3 regions of the Ferrimonas gelatinilytica genome follow, and region 2 is predicted to be linked to each of the others. Evidence: predicted binding sites of a transcription regulator. Region 2 holds the regulator's gene; each other region holds the start of a gene.
The links. Region 2 encodes LexA, which represses DNA repair genes until DNA is damaged. Its sites were predicted from a motif close to TACTGTATNNNNATACAGTA; they were not measured.
Positions count from the first base shown of each region.

Region 1: dinB (DNA polymerase IV) is a predicted target of LexA. The motif match lies at 1,608-1,627, and genes of this name have one in related genera.
Region 3: recA (recombinase RecA) is a predicted target of LexA. The motif match lies at 906-925, and genes of this name have one in related genera.

Region 1 covers NZ_BAABLF010000008.1:173,708-178,465, forward strand. Annotated here, with positions in the region: gene ABD997_RS08055 (hypothetical protein) at 1-369, opposite strand, end outside; gene dinB (DNA polymerase IV) at 540-1,580, opposite strand; gene nqrM ((Na+)-NQR maturation NqrM) at 2,568-2,813, opposite strand; gene ABD997_RS08070 (FAD:protein FMN transferase) at 2,810-3,841, opposite strand; gene nqrF (NADH:ubiquinone reductase (Na(+)-transporting) subunit F) at 3,869-4,758, opposite strand, start outside.
Region 2 covers NZ_BAABLF010000014.1:143,147-147,904, reverse strand. Annotated here, with positions in the region: gene coxB (cytochrome c oxidase subunit II) at 1-1,482, opposite strand, end outside; gene ABD997_RS11815 (hypothetical protein) at 1,709-2,158, opposite strand; gene lexA (transcriptional repressor LexA) at 2,158-2,781, opposite strand; gene plsB (glycerol-3-phosphate 1-O-acyltransferase PlsB) at 3,017-4,758, shown strand, end outside.
Region 3 covers NZ_BAABLF010000008.1:237,383-242,140, reverse strand. Annotated here, with positions in the region: gene mutS (DNA mismatch repair protein MutS) at 1-769, opposite strand, end outside; gene recA (recombinase RecA) at 976-2,019, shown strand; gene recX (recombination regulator RecX) at 2,026-2,484, shown strand; gene alaS (alanine--tRNA ligase) at 2,626-4,758, shown strand, end outside.

The DNA of each region.
Region 1 (4,758 bases), on a different contig from region 2:
CTCCAGAACCACCTCCTCCACGGAGAGTTCCGGCTGCTCACTGCAGCGCTGGATGATGTAGTCGCGCCGGGCATGACGGCAGGTTTCGATCATCTCACCGCCCTTCTCCTTACCGAAGCGCCAACGCAGGTACTGCATGGCATTGCCATCCGCGTAGGCCACCAGCTTATTCAGGGTCGCCTCGTTGTCGGCATAATGGTTGATGGTACGGCAGTAGGTTTTTTCACCGACGTAGTGGTCGAAGTAATCCGCATCCCGCAACGGCTTGGCTTGGAGAAAGAAAACACCAAGGACAAAGAGCACCCCTGCGACGGCACAGAGCATACCGACGGCACTGATCAGCTGACGATATTGGCTTTGGATCCGCATACTCACCTCCCTAGGCCGGCTGGATTGGGGGCCACCACTGGCGACATCAAAACCAGCCCTTACTTGCAGGCTAGAGCAGCAGATGGGAACGCAACTTGATCCAGATCAACAAGGCGACTTCTTGTCACTTGCGAATCTTTCCACCTTCATCGCCCAGAGAGGAAAAAGGCTTAAAGCAGGCTGAGTTGAGGGTCGGAATGGGGGGCCAGGGTGACGCTCACCCCAACCAGACGGACGCCCCGCCCCCCCCCCCGGGCGAACCCGGTGTGAAGCAATGAGGCCAACCGGGCCGGGTCTAGGGAACTGGCGGGGCAGGCGACCGTGGTTTGCTGAAAGTCACTGAACTTGAGCTTCACACTGAGTCCCCTGAAGGGACGCTCGCCCAGCCGCCGGGCCAACTCCGGCAACAGCGTCAGTAGTTTTGCCAGGCAGTCGGCTTCCGTCTGCAGGTCCCGCTCCAGGGTGGTTTCCACGCCCACCGACTTGCGGATCCGGTTGGTGCGGACCGGACGATCATCGATCCCCTGGGCTCGCTGATGCAACACCGGGCCAAACTTGCCAAACCACTGCTCCAGCTCTACCGCCGTATGCTTCAGCACGTCCGCGCCAAGGTGCAGCCCCCTTTGTGCCAACCGCTCGGCGGTGCGGGGCCCCACCCCGGGGATCTTGCGCAGTGGCAGTCCGGCCACGAACTCGGCACATTGGCCCGGCAGTATCACGCACTGACCGTTGGGTTTGTTCTCATCCGAGGCGATCTTGGCCAGGAACTTGTTGGGGGCGATCCCCGCCGACGCGGTCAAACCGGTCTCGGCCAGGATGGCGGCGCGGATCTCCCGCGCCATCAGGGTGGCGCTGCCTCGGCAATGGGGAGCGTCGCTGACATCCAAGTAGGCTTCATCCAGGGAGAGGGGCTCTATCCTGTCGGTGTAACGCCGAAAGATGGCGCGGATCTGCGCGCTGACCTCCTTGTAGACCGACATCCGACCCGGAACCAACACCAGCTGCGGACAGCGGCGCATTGCCTCGCTGCTGGCCATGGCGCTGCGAACACCATAAGCGCGGGCGGCGTAGTTGCAGGTCGCGATCACCCCTCGACCGGTAGCACGGCCGCCCACGGCAATCGGCTTATCCCTCAACTCCGGGTTGTCCCGCATCTCCACCGCGGCAAAAAAGCAGTCCATGTCCACGTGTATGATTTTGCGCTGCGTCATCGCCGTCCTGCCGGCCCATCCCACAATTACTGTATAAACAGACAGTATTCTAACACAGACCCGACATCCGCCAAGGGGTCGGATCCGCACTCAAGCGAAGCCGCTTAAAAAGGGTTTCCCGGGTCTTGGCTGCTCAACGCCAACATCGACGCACTTTTAGCACGTCGCCCTAGCGGCAGCAGTCAAAGGGGGCTTTTAGCCCCCTTTCCTTTTCGTAAAGAGCGGGTCCATTTACCTCCGGTCGCTGCTCTTCCTCGCTCTCGCTCCGTAAGATCAAGGTAGCGATCAGAATCGGCTTTACCGCTGCGCTATCGCTGCTGAGCGACAAAGTCCGGCTTCGTATCCCTGCCCTCGCGTTCAAGCCCTCTGCCTTCACCCATGCCTCCGCAGGCCCTCTCCTCTGCCTTACCGTGGCTTCACTCGGGTCAGCCTGAAAATCGAGTGAGGCATTCGCCTTAGAGCCGTGAATGGCTAATGACAACAGATCCACTATTTAAGCTTTTCTGTTTTTCCCGAAAAACTGCGAAGAATTCCAAAAATGGCCGTGTCCCAATTGGTGTTGAAACTCATGCTCGCTATGACAGCCAACGGAACTTGATGGCCTGCCAGATCTTTGCCGACTTGGAGTCGCCCGAACGAAGGCGCTTAGGGCAAGGTCTGAGGCCAGGAAGGCCGAAGTGGTGCGCGGAGACAGGATGTCGACTCCCGCCCGTGCCGCAGGCTCAAGCGACGAGAGTGAGGATCAGCGACGATTGGAGGCAATGGGGAGTTGAGAGGGGGAGAATCCCCTCTTGTTGCTGTCGCCAACGCGACAAATACAGCCGATGAACTGCAGAATGTTACGCCCGCGCTGGCGTCCAAAGGAGATGAGAGAACAATCCTCATGAGCAAACGCATTCGGAACCGTATGAATGGCCGTTAAAACTGCGAAGAGGTAAAAAAAGACCCCGCTATGGGGCGGGGTCGTTCACCGTTGCGGCGTCCGGCTCAGAGAATGCGGTTTTTCTGCAGCCGGGCGGCACGCTCCGCCTCCGCTTCCTGCTTGGCGCTCTCTTTGGCCATCCGCGCCTTGCGCTTGTCGCAGGGTTCCGGGCAGTCGCACTCCTTGTCGATGCCGATGCTGCCCAAACCACCACAAGAGCCGCTGATGCTCTTGCGTTTGATCAGGTAACCCACCGACATCATGGCCACCAGAGCCAGCATCAGAATAAAGGTGGCGATAAAGGTGCTCATTGCGACAACTCCTGCAGATATGGGGTAAAGGCACTGGAGTATCGTACCGCAAATTCGCCCTCAAGACCCTTCTCAATCAGCATCACCGGCAAAGATTCCTGCTCCGCCAGAGCCAGGGAGGCCTCGCTGCCCATGACACTGAAAGCGGTGGCCAGGCCATCGGCGGTCATGGAGCTGGGGGCCAGCACGGTGACCGACGCCAGCCGGTTGGTAATGGGGGCCCCGGTACGGGGATCGATCAGGTGAGAGAAGCGCTCTCCCTCCTCCTCGAAGAAGTTACGGTAGTCCCCTGAGGTGGCGACGGCCATATTACCGGGCTCGATGATCTGGGCCACGGAACGCCCCTCATCGTCCGGCTGCTCAATGGCGATACGCCACCGCCTGCCGTCCGGCTTGCGCCCGCGAAGTCGCAGTTCACCCCCAATCTCCACCAGATAGCTGTCAATCCCCCGCGCCTCAAGCAGGTCCGCCACCGCATCCACCCCATACCCCTTGGCGACCGCCGAAAGGTTGAGGGTCAGGGTAGGCAGGCTCTTGTGCACGAGGTTGCCGTCCAGGTGCAGGTGATGCATGCCGGTATGGGCCCGGGCCTCGGCGATAGACTCCGCCGTAGGGGCATGGGTGATCCGCCCCTCGGGGCCGAAGCCCCAGAGATCCACCAGTGGCGAGACAGTAATATCCAGTGCCCCGTCGGTCAGCCGGTAGAGCCGTTGTGACTCCCGGAGCACGGCGATGAAATCATCGTCGAGCTGCATCGGCGTATCGAACCTGTGGCCATTGAACTGGCTGATCAGCGAGTCCGGCCGCCAGTTCGACATGGAGGCGTTGATCTGCTCCAGCCGCGTGTCTACCGCGGCCTGCAGCAGCTGGGGCTGCTCGGGTTGCGCTGCCGACACCCAGGAGATGTGGTAGCTGGTGCCCATGGTCCGGCCCGAAATGGACTGAACCTTGGGTTGCGGCGCACAGCCGCTAAGAACAACAAGGGCCAGCCCCAGGGGGGCCAGCCACTTAATCAGAGTACGAAACAACATCTTTACTCGTGAGTTTTAAAGGGATTAACCGCCGAAATCATCCAGCAGAATGTTGTCATCTTCAACACCCAGATCCTTGAGCATGTTGATCACCGCGGAGTTCATCATCGGCGGCCCACACATGTAGTACTCACAATCTTCCGGTGCCTCGTGGTCCTTCAAATAGTTCTCGTACAGGACATTGTGGATGAAGCCGGTGTAGCCATCCCAGTTGTCCTCGGGCTGCGGATCGGAGAGGGCCACATGCCAGACGAAGTTATCGTTGGTTTCCGCCAGGCCGTCGAAGTCCTCTTCGTAGAACATCTCGCGCTTGGAGCGGGCGCCGTACCAGAAGCTGATCTTGCGCTTGGAGTGCAGACGCTTGAGCTGGTCGAAGATGTGGCTTCGCATCGGCGCCATCCCGGCACCCCCACCGATGAAGACCATCTCAGCGTCGGTCTCCTTGGCGAAGAACTCACCGAAGGGTCCGGAGATGGTGACCTTATCACCGGCCTTGAGGCTCCAGATGTAGGAGGACATCTTACCGGCCGGCAGGGAGAGGTTATTCGGCGGCGGGGTGGCGATCCGCACGTTGAGCATGATGATGCCATGCTCCTCCGGGTAGTTGGCCATGGAGTAGGCGCGGATGGTCTCTTCGTCCACCTTGGATTCGATGTCGAAGAAGCCGAAACGCTCCCAGTCAGGCTTGTACTCGTCCGGAATGTCGAAATCCTTGTACTTGACGTGGTGCGGTGGCGCTTCGATCTGAATGTAACCACCGGCACGGAAGGGAACAGACTCGCCATCGGGGATCGCCAGCTTCAGCTCCTTGATGAACGTGGCCTTGTTGTCATTGGAGACAACGGTGCACTCCCACTTCTTGATCCCGAACACCTCTTCCGGCAGTTCGATCTCCATGTCGTTCTTGACCGCCA
Region 2 (4,758 bases):
GTCCCAGGCATTGCGCTGGTAGGTCACCACCGCCGCCAGCTCTCTCGCGCTGAGTTGGCCGGCAAAACCCATCATGGCGGTACCGGCCCGGCCTTCGGCCACGATTGAGATATGCTCTGCCGGCTCGCCGAGGGCGATCGCACTGCCGTTGATGGCGGGGAAGGCCCCGGGTACGCCCATGCCGTTGACCTGGTGACAGGCCGCACAACGTCCGTTGTAGATTTCGCTCCCCAGCGTCATCGCCTGTTCCAGGGTCAGGGCAGCCGTCGTTTCGGTGCTGGCCTCAATGGCAGAGGTGGGCTCGACAACCTCGTTGGGCTCAGTGTGCTTTGCCCCGGTTCCGGCCTCGTCAGGCTCGCCGCCATTAAGACGGTCGTTGACTTCACGGGTCTGGATCACGTCGCCGGTGTCGTTACCGAAGGCGTTGCGCTGATAGGTCACCACCGCCGCCAACTCCTTCAGACTGAGCTGATCCGCAAACGCCTGCATCGCCGTGCCAGTCTGGCCGTGGGCAACGATATCGATATGCGCCGCCACGTCCCCGAGCGCCACGGGACTGCCCTTGATCGCCGGGAAAACCCCTGGCAGTCCCATGCCGTTGGGCTGATGACAGGCGGCGCAACGACCGTTGTAGACCTGCTCCCCCAGGGTCATGGATTCGGACAACCCCAGTTGCTCGGACAGGGAGTCACGCTCGGCGGCCTCGGCATCGGCGGCCAGGCGCTTCTGCTGCTCCAGCCAGAGATCAAACTCCGCTTCGGGCAACACCTCCACCACCACCGGCATGTAACCGTGGTCTTTGCCGCACAGCTCGGCACACTGACCCCGGTAGATCCCGGGCTCAGTCACCCGAGTCCAGGCTTCATTGATAAATCCCGGGTTAGCATCCTTTTTCACCGCGAAAGCCGGTACCCACCAGGAGTGGATCACATCATCGGAGGTCAACAGGAAACGCACCTTTCGATTGGTGGGCAGAACCAGGGGCTTATCCACTTCCAGCAGGTAGTTCTCGCCCTTAGCGGCTTGATTTTCTATCTGCGCTTTCGGCGTCGACAGCAGGCTGTAGAAGCCCACATCCTCACCGAAGTATTGGTAGTGCCACTTCCACTGGGAACCAGTGATCTGGATGGTGAGATCCGCATCGCTGGGATCTTCCATCGCGATCAAGGTACTGGTCGCGGGCACGGCCATACCGATGAGGATAAGGAAGGGCACCACGGTCCAGGCGATCTCCACCTTGGTGCTTTCATGGAAGTGGGCGGGAGTCGCACCTTTAGATTTGCGATGCCGGATCAGCGAGATAATCATCACGCCAAACACCACGAAGGCGATGGCACAGCAGATATAAAAGATGGTCATGTGCAGGCTGTAGACCTGCTGACTGATTTCGGTGACCCCCGGGGTCATATTCCAAAGCGAGGCTTTGGCCATGAAGGGCGTCGCCATCCATGGGGCCATCCAGGCCAACAGCTTGTACTTCACAGACGCTTCTCCTCTGAGCATTGCTTTCGCAACGTCCAGAAAGAGCTTGCACAGTACGACTCAGCCCTATGTCAGCTCCTTCCCCGAAATGGGCATGGGCATACGCGATAGAGCTGCGCAACATCTGCCTTTACTGCTGCCAAGTTTTCTAATTGAATTCGTAAGTTAAGCTACAGGCTGAGTAAAAGTTGATCAAGAACATCCTGCAGGCAGGGCGGAGAGTGTTTCAGTGAACCGGGTTGGCCAGGTGGAGGATCTCCCCACGCTCACCGTGAAACAGGTAAGCGGAGCAGTGGGCACGGCGTTGGACCAGCTGCAACCGACGCCGATCCCGCGCATCCAAAACCGGCAACCAGCCCAGCACCAGGGCGCAGGTCGCCCCTGTCAGGGCCTGCTCCAGGGCCCAGAGGGCCTCAACATCGTCGCTGCTACGGACACGCAGTACCCGGCGGCTGTCGACACCGGCCCGAGCCAGCGTGGCAGCCCAGTTTCCAGCGGGGGGATTGATCAGTACCACCCAGCCCTGCTGACCCGCAGCCTCAGCCGCTGCCGGCAGCACACGTTGGAGCCCGGCACCCGGGCTGTCATGACACTGGGTGTCCATAGCTGGCCAGGCACGACGCGAGCTCTGCCATAAACCGGGGTGATTGAAGCGCGTTCCCTGCTGCAATTTCATTATTGCCAGTCTCCATTGCGTACCACTCCGACGGCGAGGCCTTCGATGGTTAGCGGAGTCTCCTTGAGATCCACCACGATGGGGGCGTACTCCTCATTTTCCGCATGGAGATAGACCACATTGCCCCTCTTCTGGAAGCGTTTCACCGTCACTTCGTCGTCTCCAACCCGGGCCACCACCACCTGGCCGTTTCTTGCCTCACGGGTCTGGTGTACCGCCAGCAGGTCACCATCTAGGATCCCGATCTCCTTCATGGAGTCACCGCGAACCCGCAACAGGTAGCTGGCTTCCGGATGGAAGAGGCTGGGATCCATCTGGTAGTGCGATTCGACATGCTCCTGGGCCAGGATGGGTTCGCCGGCGGCGACCCGGCCAATCAGTGGCAGTCCCAGCTGCTCGGGTTCAGGTTCGTTAAAGAGGATTCGGATCCCGCGCGAGGTACCGGGGACAATCTCGATATACTCCTTACGAGCCAACGCCTTGAGGTGCTCCTCCGCGGCATTGGCACTGCGAAATCCCAGTTGCCGGGCGATCTCCGCCCGGGTTGGCGGCATCCCTGTGTCCTGCATATGTTGGCGGATAAGGTCAAAAACCTGCTCCTGTCGCGGCGTCAGCGGCTTCATGGCATTCCCTGTTTATTCGTACAGTAGAGATACTGTAATCATATACAGGTATCTGGTGATTTCAACACCATCCTCATCATAAGTATTAAAAAAGCGCTTCCAGAGGTCTGATCACTATGACTTTTTACCGCTTATCCGGGCCTCTTAAGCGCCAACCGCCCCTTGGCTGCTGCCAGCGTTTAGCTTTGGGTGTACACTCTGCGCCTACCGTTCTAAGCCCAAGAGAAGCAGACGCGTGAGCCACAAGACCCTCAAGCCCTGGCAGCAACCGATCAACTGGATGCAGAAGCTGTTGGTAAAAAGCAAACCTATCCCGGAAAACCCGGTGGAGGAGCTGGATCTCGATCTCAATCGGCCCTTGGTTTATGTCTTGCCTCATGACGCCTTTTCCGATCGTCTGGCCCTGCACGAATGCTGTCGGCGTCTTGGGCTGCCGAGCCCCTTCGCCCCCCTCACCATTAATGGTGAACCTGTCGCCCGGATGGTGGCGCTGGCGGAGGCTACCCCGCTCTTTGGTCGCGGCAACAGCACCGACTTCAAGGGCCAGTTCGAACGTCTGCTGGAACTTCACCGCCAGGATCCTGATCTCGATATTCAGGTGGTTCCGGTAAGCCTGTTGTGGGGCCGCAACCCCGGTAAAGAGGTCAGTGTCAGTGCGACCCTGCTCAACAAGCCCAACCCGACCTGGCTTCGCAAAACCGCCATCATCACCGTACTGGGCCGCGACAACTTTATCCGCTTCTCCCGCGCGGTCTCTCTGCGCTACATGGCCGATAATCACGGTACCGACAGCACCATCGCCAACAAGCTGGCCCGGGTCGCTCGGGTACACTTCGGCCGTCAGCGCACCGTGGCTACCGGCCCCCGGTTGCCGGATCGTCAGGCCCTGTTCCACAGCCTGCTGGCTGACGAGGCGATCAAGGAAGCGATCGCCGAAGAGGCGCGGAGCAAAAATATCAGCGAAGAGAAGGCTCGACAGCGGGCCCATGAGTACCTGGACGAGATCGCGGCCGACTACTCGGAAGGCCTGGTGCGTATCGGGGATCGTTTCCTGGGCTGGCTGTGGAACAAGCTGTATAAAGGGATCAACGTCCGCGGCGCCGAGCAGGTACGTCAACTGTCCCAGGATGGCCACGAGATCGTGTTCGTCCCGTGCCACCGCAGCCACATGGACTACCTGCTGCTCTCCTACGTAATTTACCAGCAGGGAATGGTGCCGCCGCACATCGCCGCCGGGGTCAATCTCAACTTCTGGCCCGCCGGACCCATTTTCCGCCGCGGTGGCGCCTTCTTCATCCGCCGCTCCTTCAAGGGCAACAAGCTCTACTCCACGGTGTTCCGTGAATACCTGGACCAACTGTTTAAGCGCGGCTACTCAGTGGAGTATTTCACCGAAGGCGGGCGCTCACGCACCGGGCGTCTGCTGCCCCCCAAGACCGGAATGATCGCCATGACGGTCAACTCAGTGCTGGGTGGACTCGAGCGGCCGGTGACCCTGGTCCCCGTTTACCTGGGATACGACCACGTGATGGAGGTGACCTCCTACCACAAGGAGCTGGCCGGCAAGAAAAAGGAGAAGGAGAACGCCTGGCAGGTGTTCTCTGCCCTGCGTAAACTGCGCAACTACGGTCAGGGCTACGTTAACTTCGGCGAGCCGATCACCATTCACCAGTTCCTCAATCAAGCCAATCCCGACTGGCGGGAGGAGCAGAAGCGTGGCGAAGGCCGCCAGTCCTGGCTCACGCCGACGGTCAACCTGTTGGCCAATAAACTGATGTGCAACATCAATGACGCCGCTGCCGCCTCCGCCATGACCCTCACCGCCAGCGTGCTGTTGGCCACAGAGCAGCACGCCATGGAGCGCCATGCCCTGGAGCAGCAGTTGGACCTTTACCTGGACCTGCTCCGCGCGGTGCCCTACACCGCCCGCACCACAGTGCCAGAGGGGGATGGCAAGGCGGTGCTGCAGATGGTGCT
Region 3 (4,758 bases), on a different contig from region 2:
GCACGATGTGGTGGCCATCCTGCTCCTTGAGCAGGGTGCGAATATGGGGCAGGGCGGTGCGCTGGGTATCCTTGACGTACTGCATCAGGCAGCCTGCGGCACAGAGGGCACGCTCCGCCTGCTCCACACCGAAGCCGGTCAGGTCTCGGGTGCCAAACTGGCTGTTGAGCAGTTGCCGTGCGGTGCCCAGTTCAAACTCCCACTCGGGCCGGCGTCGCAGCCCCTTGAGGCTTTCCAGCAGCTCCTGGCGGGGAAAGAGTTCGGGGTAGAGCAGCTCCGCCGGACGGGTGCGTTGAAGCTCCGCAGCCAGGGCATCGTCATCCTCCAGCTCATTGACGGTAAATCGGCCGGAGGCGATATCCAGGGTTGCGTAACCGTATTGGCCCCGGCGCTCATACACCGCGGCAAGCAGGTTGTCCCGCCGCTCCTCCAGCAGCGCCTCGTCGGTAACGGTACCGGGGGTGACGATCCGCACCACTTTGCGCTCCACCGGCCCCTTGGAGGTGGCGGGGTCGCCAATCTGCTCGCAGATCGCTACGGAGACGCCCCTGTGCACCAGGCGGGCCAGGTAGCCCTCCACGGCATGGTAGGGAACCCCCGCCATGGGGATGGGATCGCCCGCGGCGTGGCCCCGCGCGGTCAGGGAGATGTCCAGCAGTTCGGCGGCACGCTTAGCGTCGTCGAAAAAGAGTTCGTAGAAGTCGCCCATCCGGTAGAACAGCAGCACGTCCGGGTGCTCGGCTTTGATGGAGAGGTACTGACGCATCATCGGCGTATGCTGGGCGGGTTCTGCGCTCGCTTGCTTGGCCACGGGGACTCCCATAAGTTGATTTTTTGCGGCCGACTATCATACCGCAAAGGCACCGAACTGCACCGTGGGGAAGGAATTTTCCTGACAGGGTTGATACTGTATGACTGTACAGTATACTAGCCTGCATCAACCTAATTTCGTATCGCCACTTTGGAGCTGAAGGAATGGACGAGAACAAAAAACGCGCGCTCAGTGCTGCGCTCGGTCAGATTGAGAAGCAGTTTGGTAAAGGTTCCATCATGCGCCTGGGCGATGCGACCACCCTGGATATCGAGTCCGTCTCCACCGGCTCCCTGGGCCTGGACATCGCCCTGGGTATTGGCGGCTTACCTTACGGCCGTATTGTCGAGATCTACGGGCCAGAGTCCTCCGGTAAGACCACGCTGACTCTGCAGGTGGTGGCGGAAGCACAGAAGCAGGGTAAGACCTGTGCCTTTGTGGATGCCGAGCATGCCCTGGATCCGGTTTACGCCGAGAAGCTGGGCGTTAACGTGGACGAGTTGCTGGTGTCCCAGCCGGATACCGGGGAGCAGGCGCTGGAGATCTGCGACATGCTGGTACGCTCCGGTGCCGTGGATGTGGTGATCGTCGACTCCGTGGCAGCCTTGACCCCCAAGGCGGAGATCGAGGGCGAGATGGGGGACTCCCACGTCGGCCTCCAGGCCCGCCTGATGTCCCAGGCGCTGCGTAAGCTTACCGCCAACATCAAGCGCTCCAACACCCTGTGCATCTTCATTAACCAGATCCGGATGAAGATCGGCGTGATGTTCGGCAGCCCGGAAACCACCACCGGTGGTAACGCACTCAAGTTCTACGCCTCTGTGCGTCTGGATATCCGCCGCATTGGTGCCATCAAGGATGGTGACGAAGTGGTGGGTAACGAAACCCGCGTCAAGGTGGTGAAGAACAAGGTGGCACCGCCGTTCAAGCAGGCCGAGTTCCAGATCCTTTACGGCGAAGGTACCTCCAAGCATGGGGAACTGATCGACTGGGGTGTGAAGCAGAAGCTGGTCGAGAAGTCCGGTGCCTGGTACAGCTACAAAGGGGAGAAGATTGGTCAGGGTAAGGCCAACTCCATCCGCTTCCTGAAAGAGAACGTGGGCATCGCCAATGAGATCGAGGGGCTGCTGCGGGATCAACTGCTGGTTGCCGCTAAGCCGGCAGCCGAAGAGGAAGAGGCGCTGACTGAGGCGCAGGAACTCTCTTAAGGTTCCATGGCGAGCAAGGAGTCGGGCGGCCAGAGTGCGCTGGCCGCTGCGGTGGGACTGCTGTCCCGCCGCGATCACAGCCGCGGAGAATTGAAGCGTAAGCTTCAGCTTCGCGGCTTTTCTGTTGAGGAGATCACCGCCGCTATCGAGCGGGTGATTGAGCTCAGATACCAGGACGACGGCCGCTTTGCCCTGGCTTTTGTACGTTACCGAAGCCAGTCCGGTAAGGGGCCGCGGCGATTGAGGGCGGAGCTTAAAGAGCGCCAGGTTGACGATGCCCTGATCAAGGCTGCGCTCTCCCAGGAGGAGATCGACTGGTTTGAGCTGTGCCGGGAAACCCGGCTGCGTAAGTTTGGCGAAGCCCCGCCCAAGGAGTTCAAGCTGCGCCAGAAAGTGCAACGCTATCTGGCTTACCGGGGCTTTGAGATGGAGCAGATCCGCTACGCCCTCTCTGACAACGACTGAAAAGTGGCCGACCGCCGGGTCCAAATGGTGGCAAATGCGCCAGGGCTCTGGTTTGCCGCGAGAGGTTCTGGATATAATTGGCCGTTTATATCGCCGCGCAGCATTGCGTCCGGCTTGAGCCAGTTTTTTCAGGATGACCGTATGCACATGACAACCGCCGAGATCCGGGAAGCGTTTCTGGAGTACTTCCGTAAAGAGGGCCATGAAGTGGTTCCCTCCAGCTCCCTGGTACCCCACAACGATCCCACCCTGCTGTTCACCAATGCGGGGATGAACCAGTTTAAGGATTGTTTCCTCGGCGCCGAGCAGCGCAGCTACGTCAGAGCGACCAGTGCTCAGCGTTGTGTACGGGCCGGCGGCAAGCATAACGACCTGGAAAACGTCGGCTTTACCGCGCGGCACCATACCTTCTTCGAGATGCTGGGTAACTTCAGCTTCGGTGACTACTTCAAGCACGACGCCATCCGCTACGCCTGGACCTTCCTCACCGAGGTACTGCAGCTGCCGAAGGAAAAGCTCTGCGTGACCGTCTACCAGAGCGATGATGAAGCCTACGATATCTGGGCCAAGGAGATCGGCGTAGCACCGGAGAACATCATCCGTATCGGCGATAAGCCGGGTAAACCGGCGTACACCTCCGACAACTTCTGGCAGATGGGCGATACCGGTCCCTGCGGCCCCTGCACCGAGATCTTCTACGATCACGGCGAAGGGATCTGGGGCGGCCGCCCCGGCACGCCGGAGGAGGATGGCGATCGTTTCATCGAGATCTGGAACATCGTCTTCATGCAGTTTAACCGTCATGCCGATGGCACCATGGAGCCGCTGCCCAAGCCCTCCGTGGACACCGGCATGGGGATCGAGCGGGTGGCGGCGATCATGCAGGGTGGCCACTCCAACTATGACATCGATGTCTTCCAGCGCCTGATCAAGGCCGCCGCCGAGGTGACCGGTGCCACCGATCTGGATAACAAGTCCCTGCGGGTGGTGGCGGATCACATCCGCTCCTGTGCTTATCTGATCGTCGATGGGGTGATGCCCTCCAACGAAGGGCGCGGCTATGTTCTGCGTCGCATCATCCGTCGGGCTATCCGCCATGGCCGCAAGCTGGGCGCCACCGACACCTTCTTCTACAAGCTGGTGGGTGAACTGGCCGACGTAATGGGCAGTGCCGCCGTTGAGCTGAAACAGCAGCAGGCGATGGTTGAGAAGGTGCTCAAGATCGAGGAGGAGAACTTTGCCCGCACGCTGGACCGCGGCATCGCCCTGCTTACAGACGCACTGGATAGCCTGGCGGGCAAGGAGCTCGATGGCGAAACCGTCTTCAAACTCTATGACACCTTCGGTTTTCCGGCCGACCTGACCAATGATGTCGCCCGTGAGCGTGGCTTTACCATTGACGAAGCGGGTTTCGAAGCCGCGATGGAAGCCCAGCGTCAGCGCGCCCGTGAAGCTGGCCAGTTTAGTGCGGATTACTCCAAGGTGTTGACCATCGAGGGCAGCACCATCTTCACCGGTTATGACCGGGATCAGGACAGCGCCGTGATCCAGAGGATCTACGTTGATGGCGAAGCCACCGAACAGCTGGCGGAAGATTGCGAAGCCCTGCTGGTACTGGATCGTACCCCCTTCTACGCCGAGTCTGGTGGCCAAGTGGGAGACTGCGGTGAGATCCTGACCGACAGCGGTCTTTTCCGCGTGACCGATACCCAGAAGGTGGGCAATGCCATCACCCATAAGGGTCGCCTGGTCAGCGGTGCCCTGGCTTGTGGTGACGCGGTGGAGGCCAAGGTGGACCGTGTTCGTCGTGCCGCGATCCGCCTCAATCACTCCGCCACTCACCTGCTGCATTCCGCCTTGCGCAACGTGCTTGGCGATCACGTGGCCCAGAAGGGGTCACTGGTGATGGCGGATCGCCTGCGTTTCGACTTTGCGCACCTCGAAGCGATGAGCCGCGATGAGATCGCCGAGGTGGAGGCCCAGGTGAATGAACAGATCCGGGCGAACCACAGTATCGATACCGAACTGATGGATATTGAAGCGGCCAAAGAGCGCGGTGCCATGGCGCTGTTTGGTGAGAAGTACGATGATCAGGTACGGGTGCTCGCCATGGGGGACTACTCCATCGAGCTGTGTGGTGGTACCCACGCCAAGCGTACCGGCGACATCGGCTTCCTTAAGATCGTCTCCGAGAGCGGAATTGCCGCCGGCGTGCGCCGCATCGAAGCGGTGACCGGCGCCGGCGCCCTGGCCCATATCCGCGACCAGGAAGCC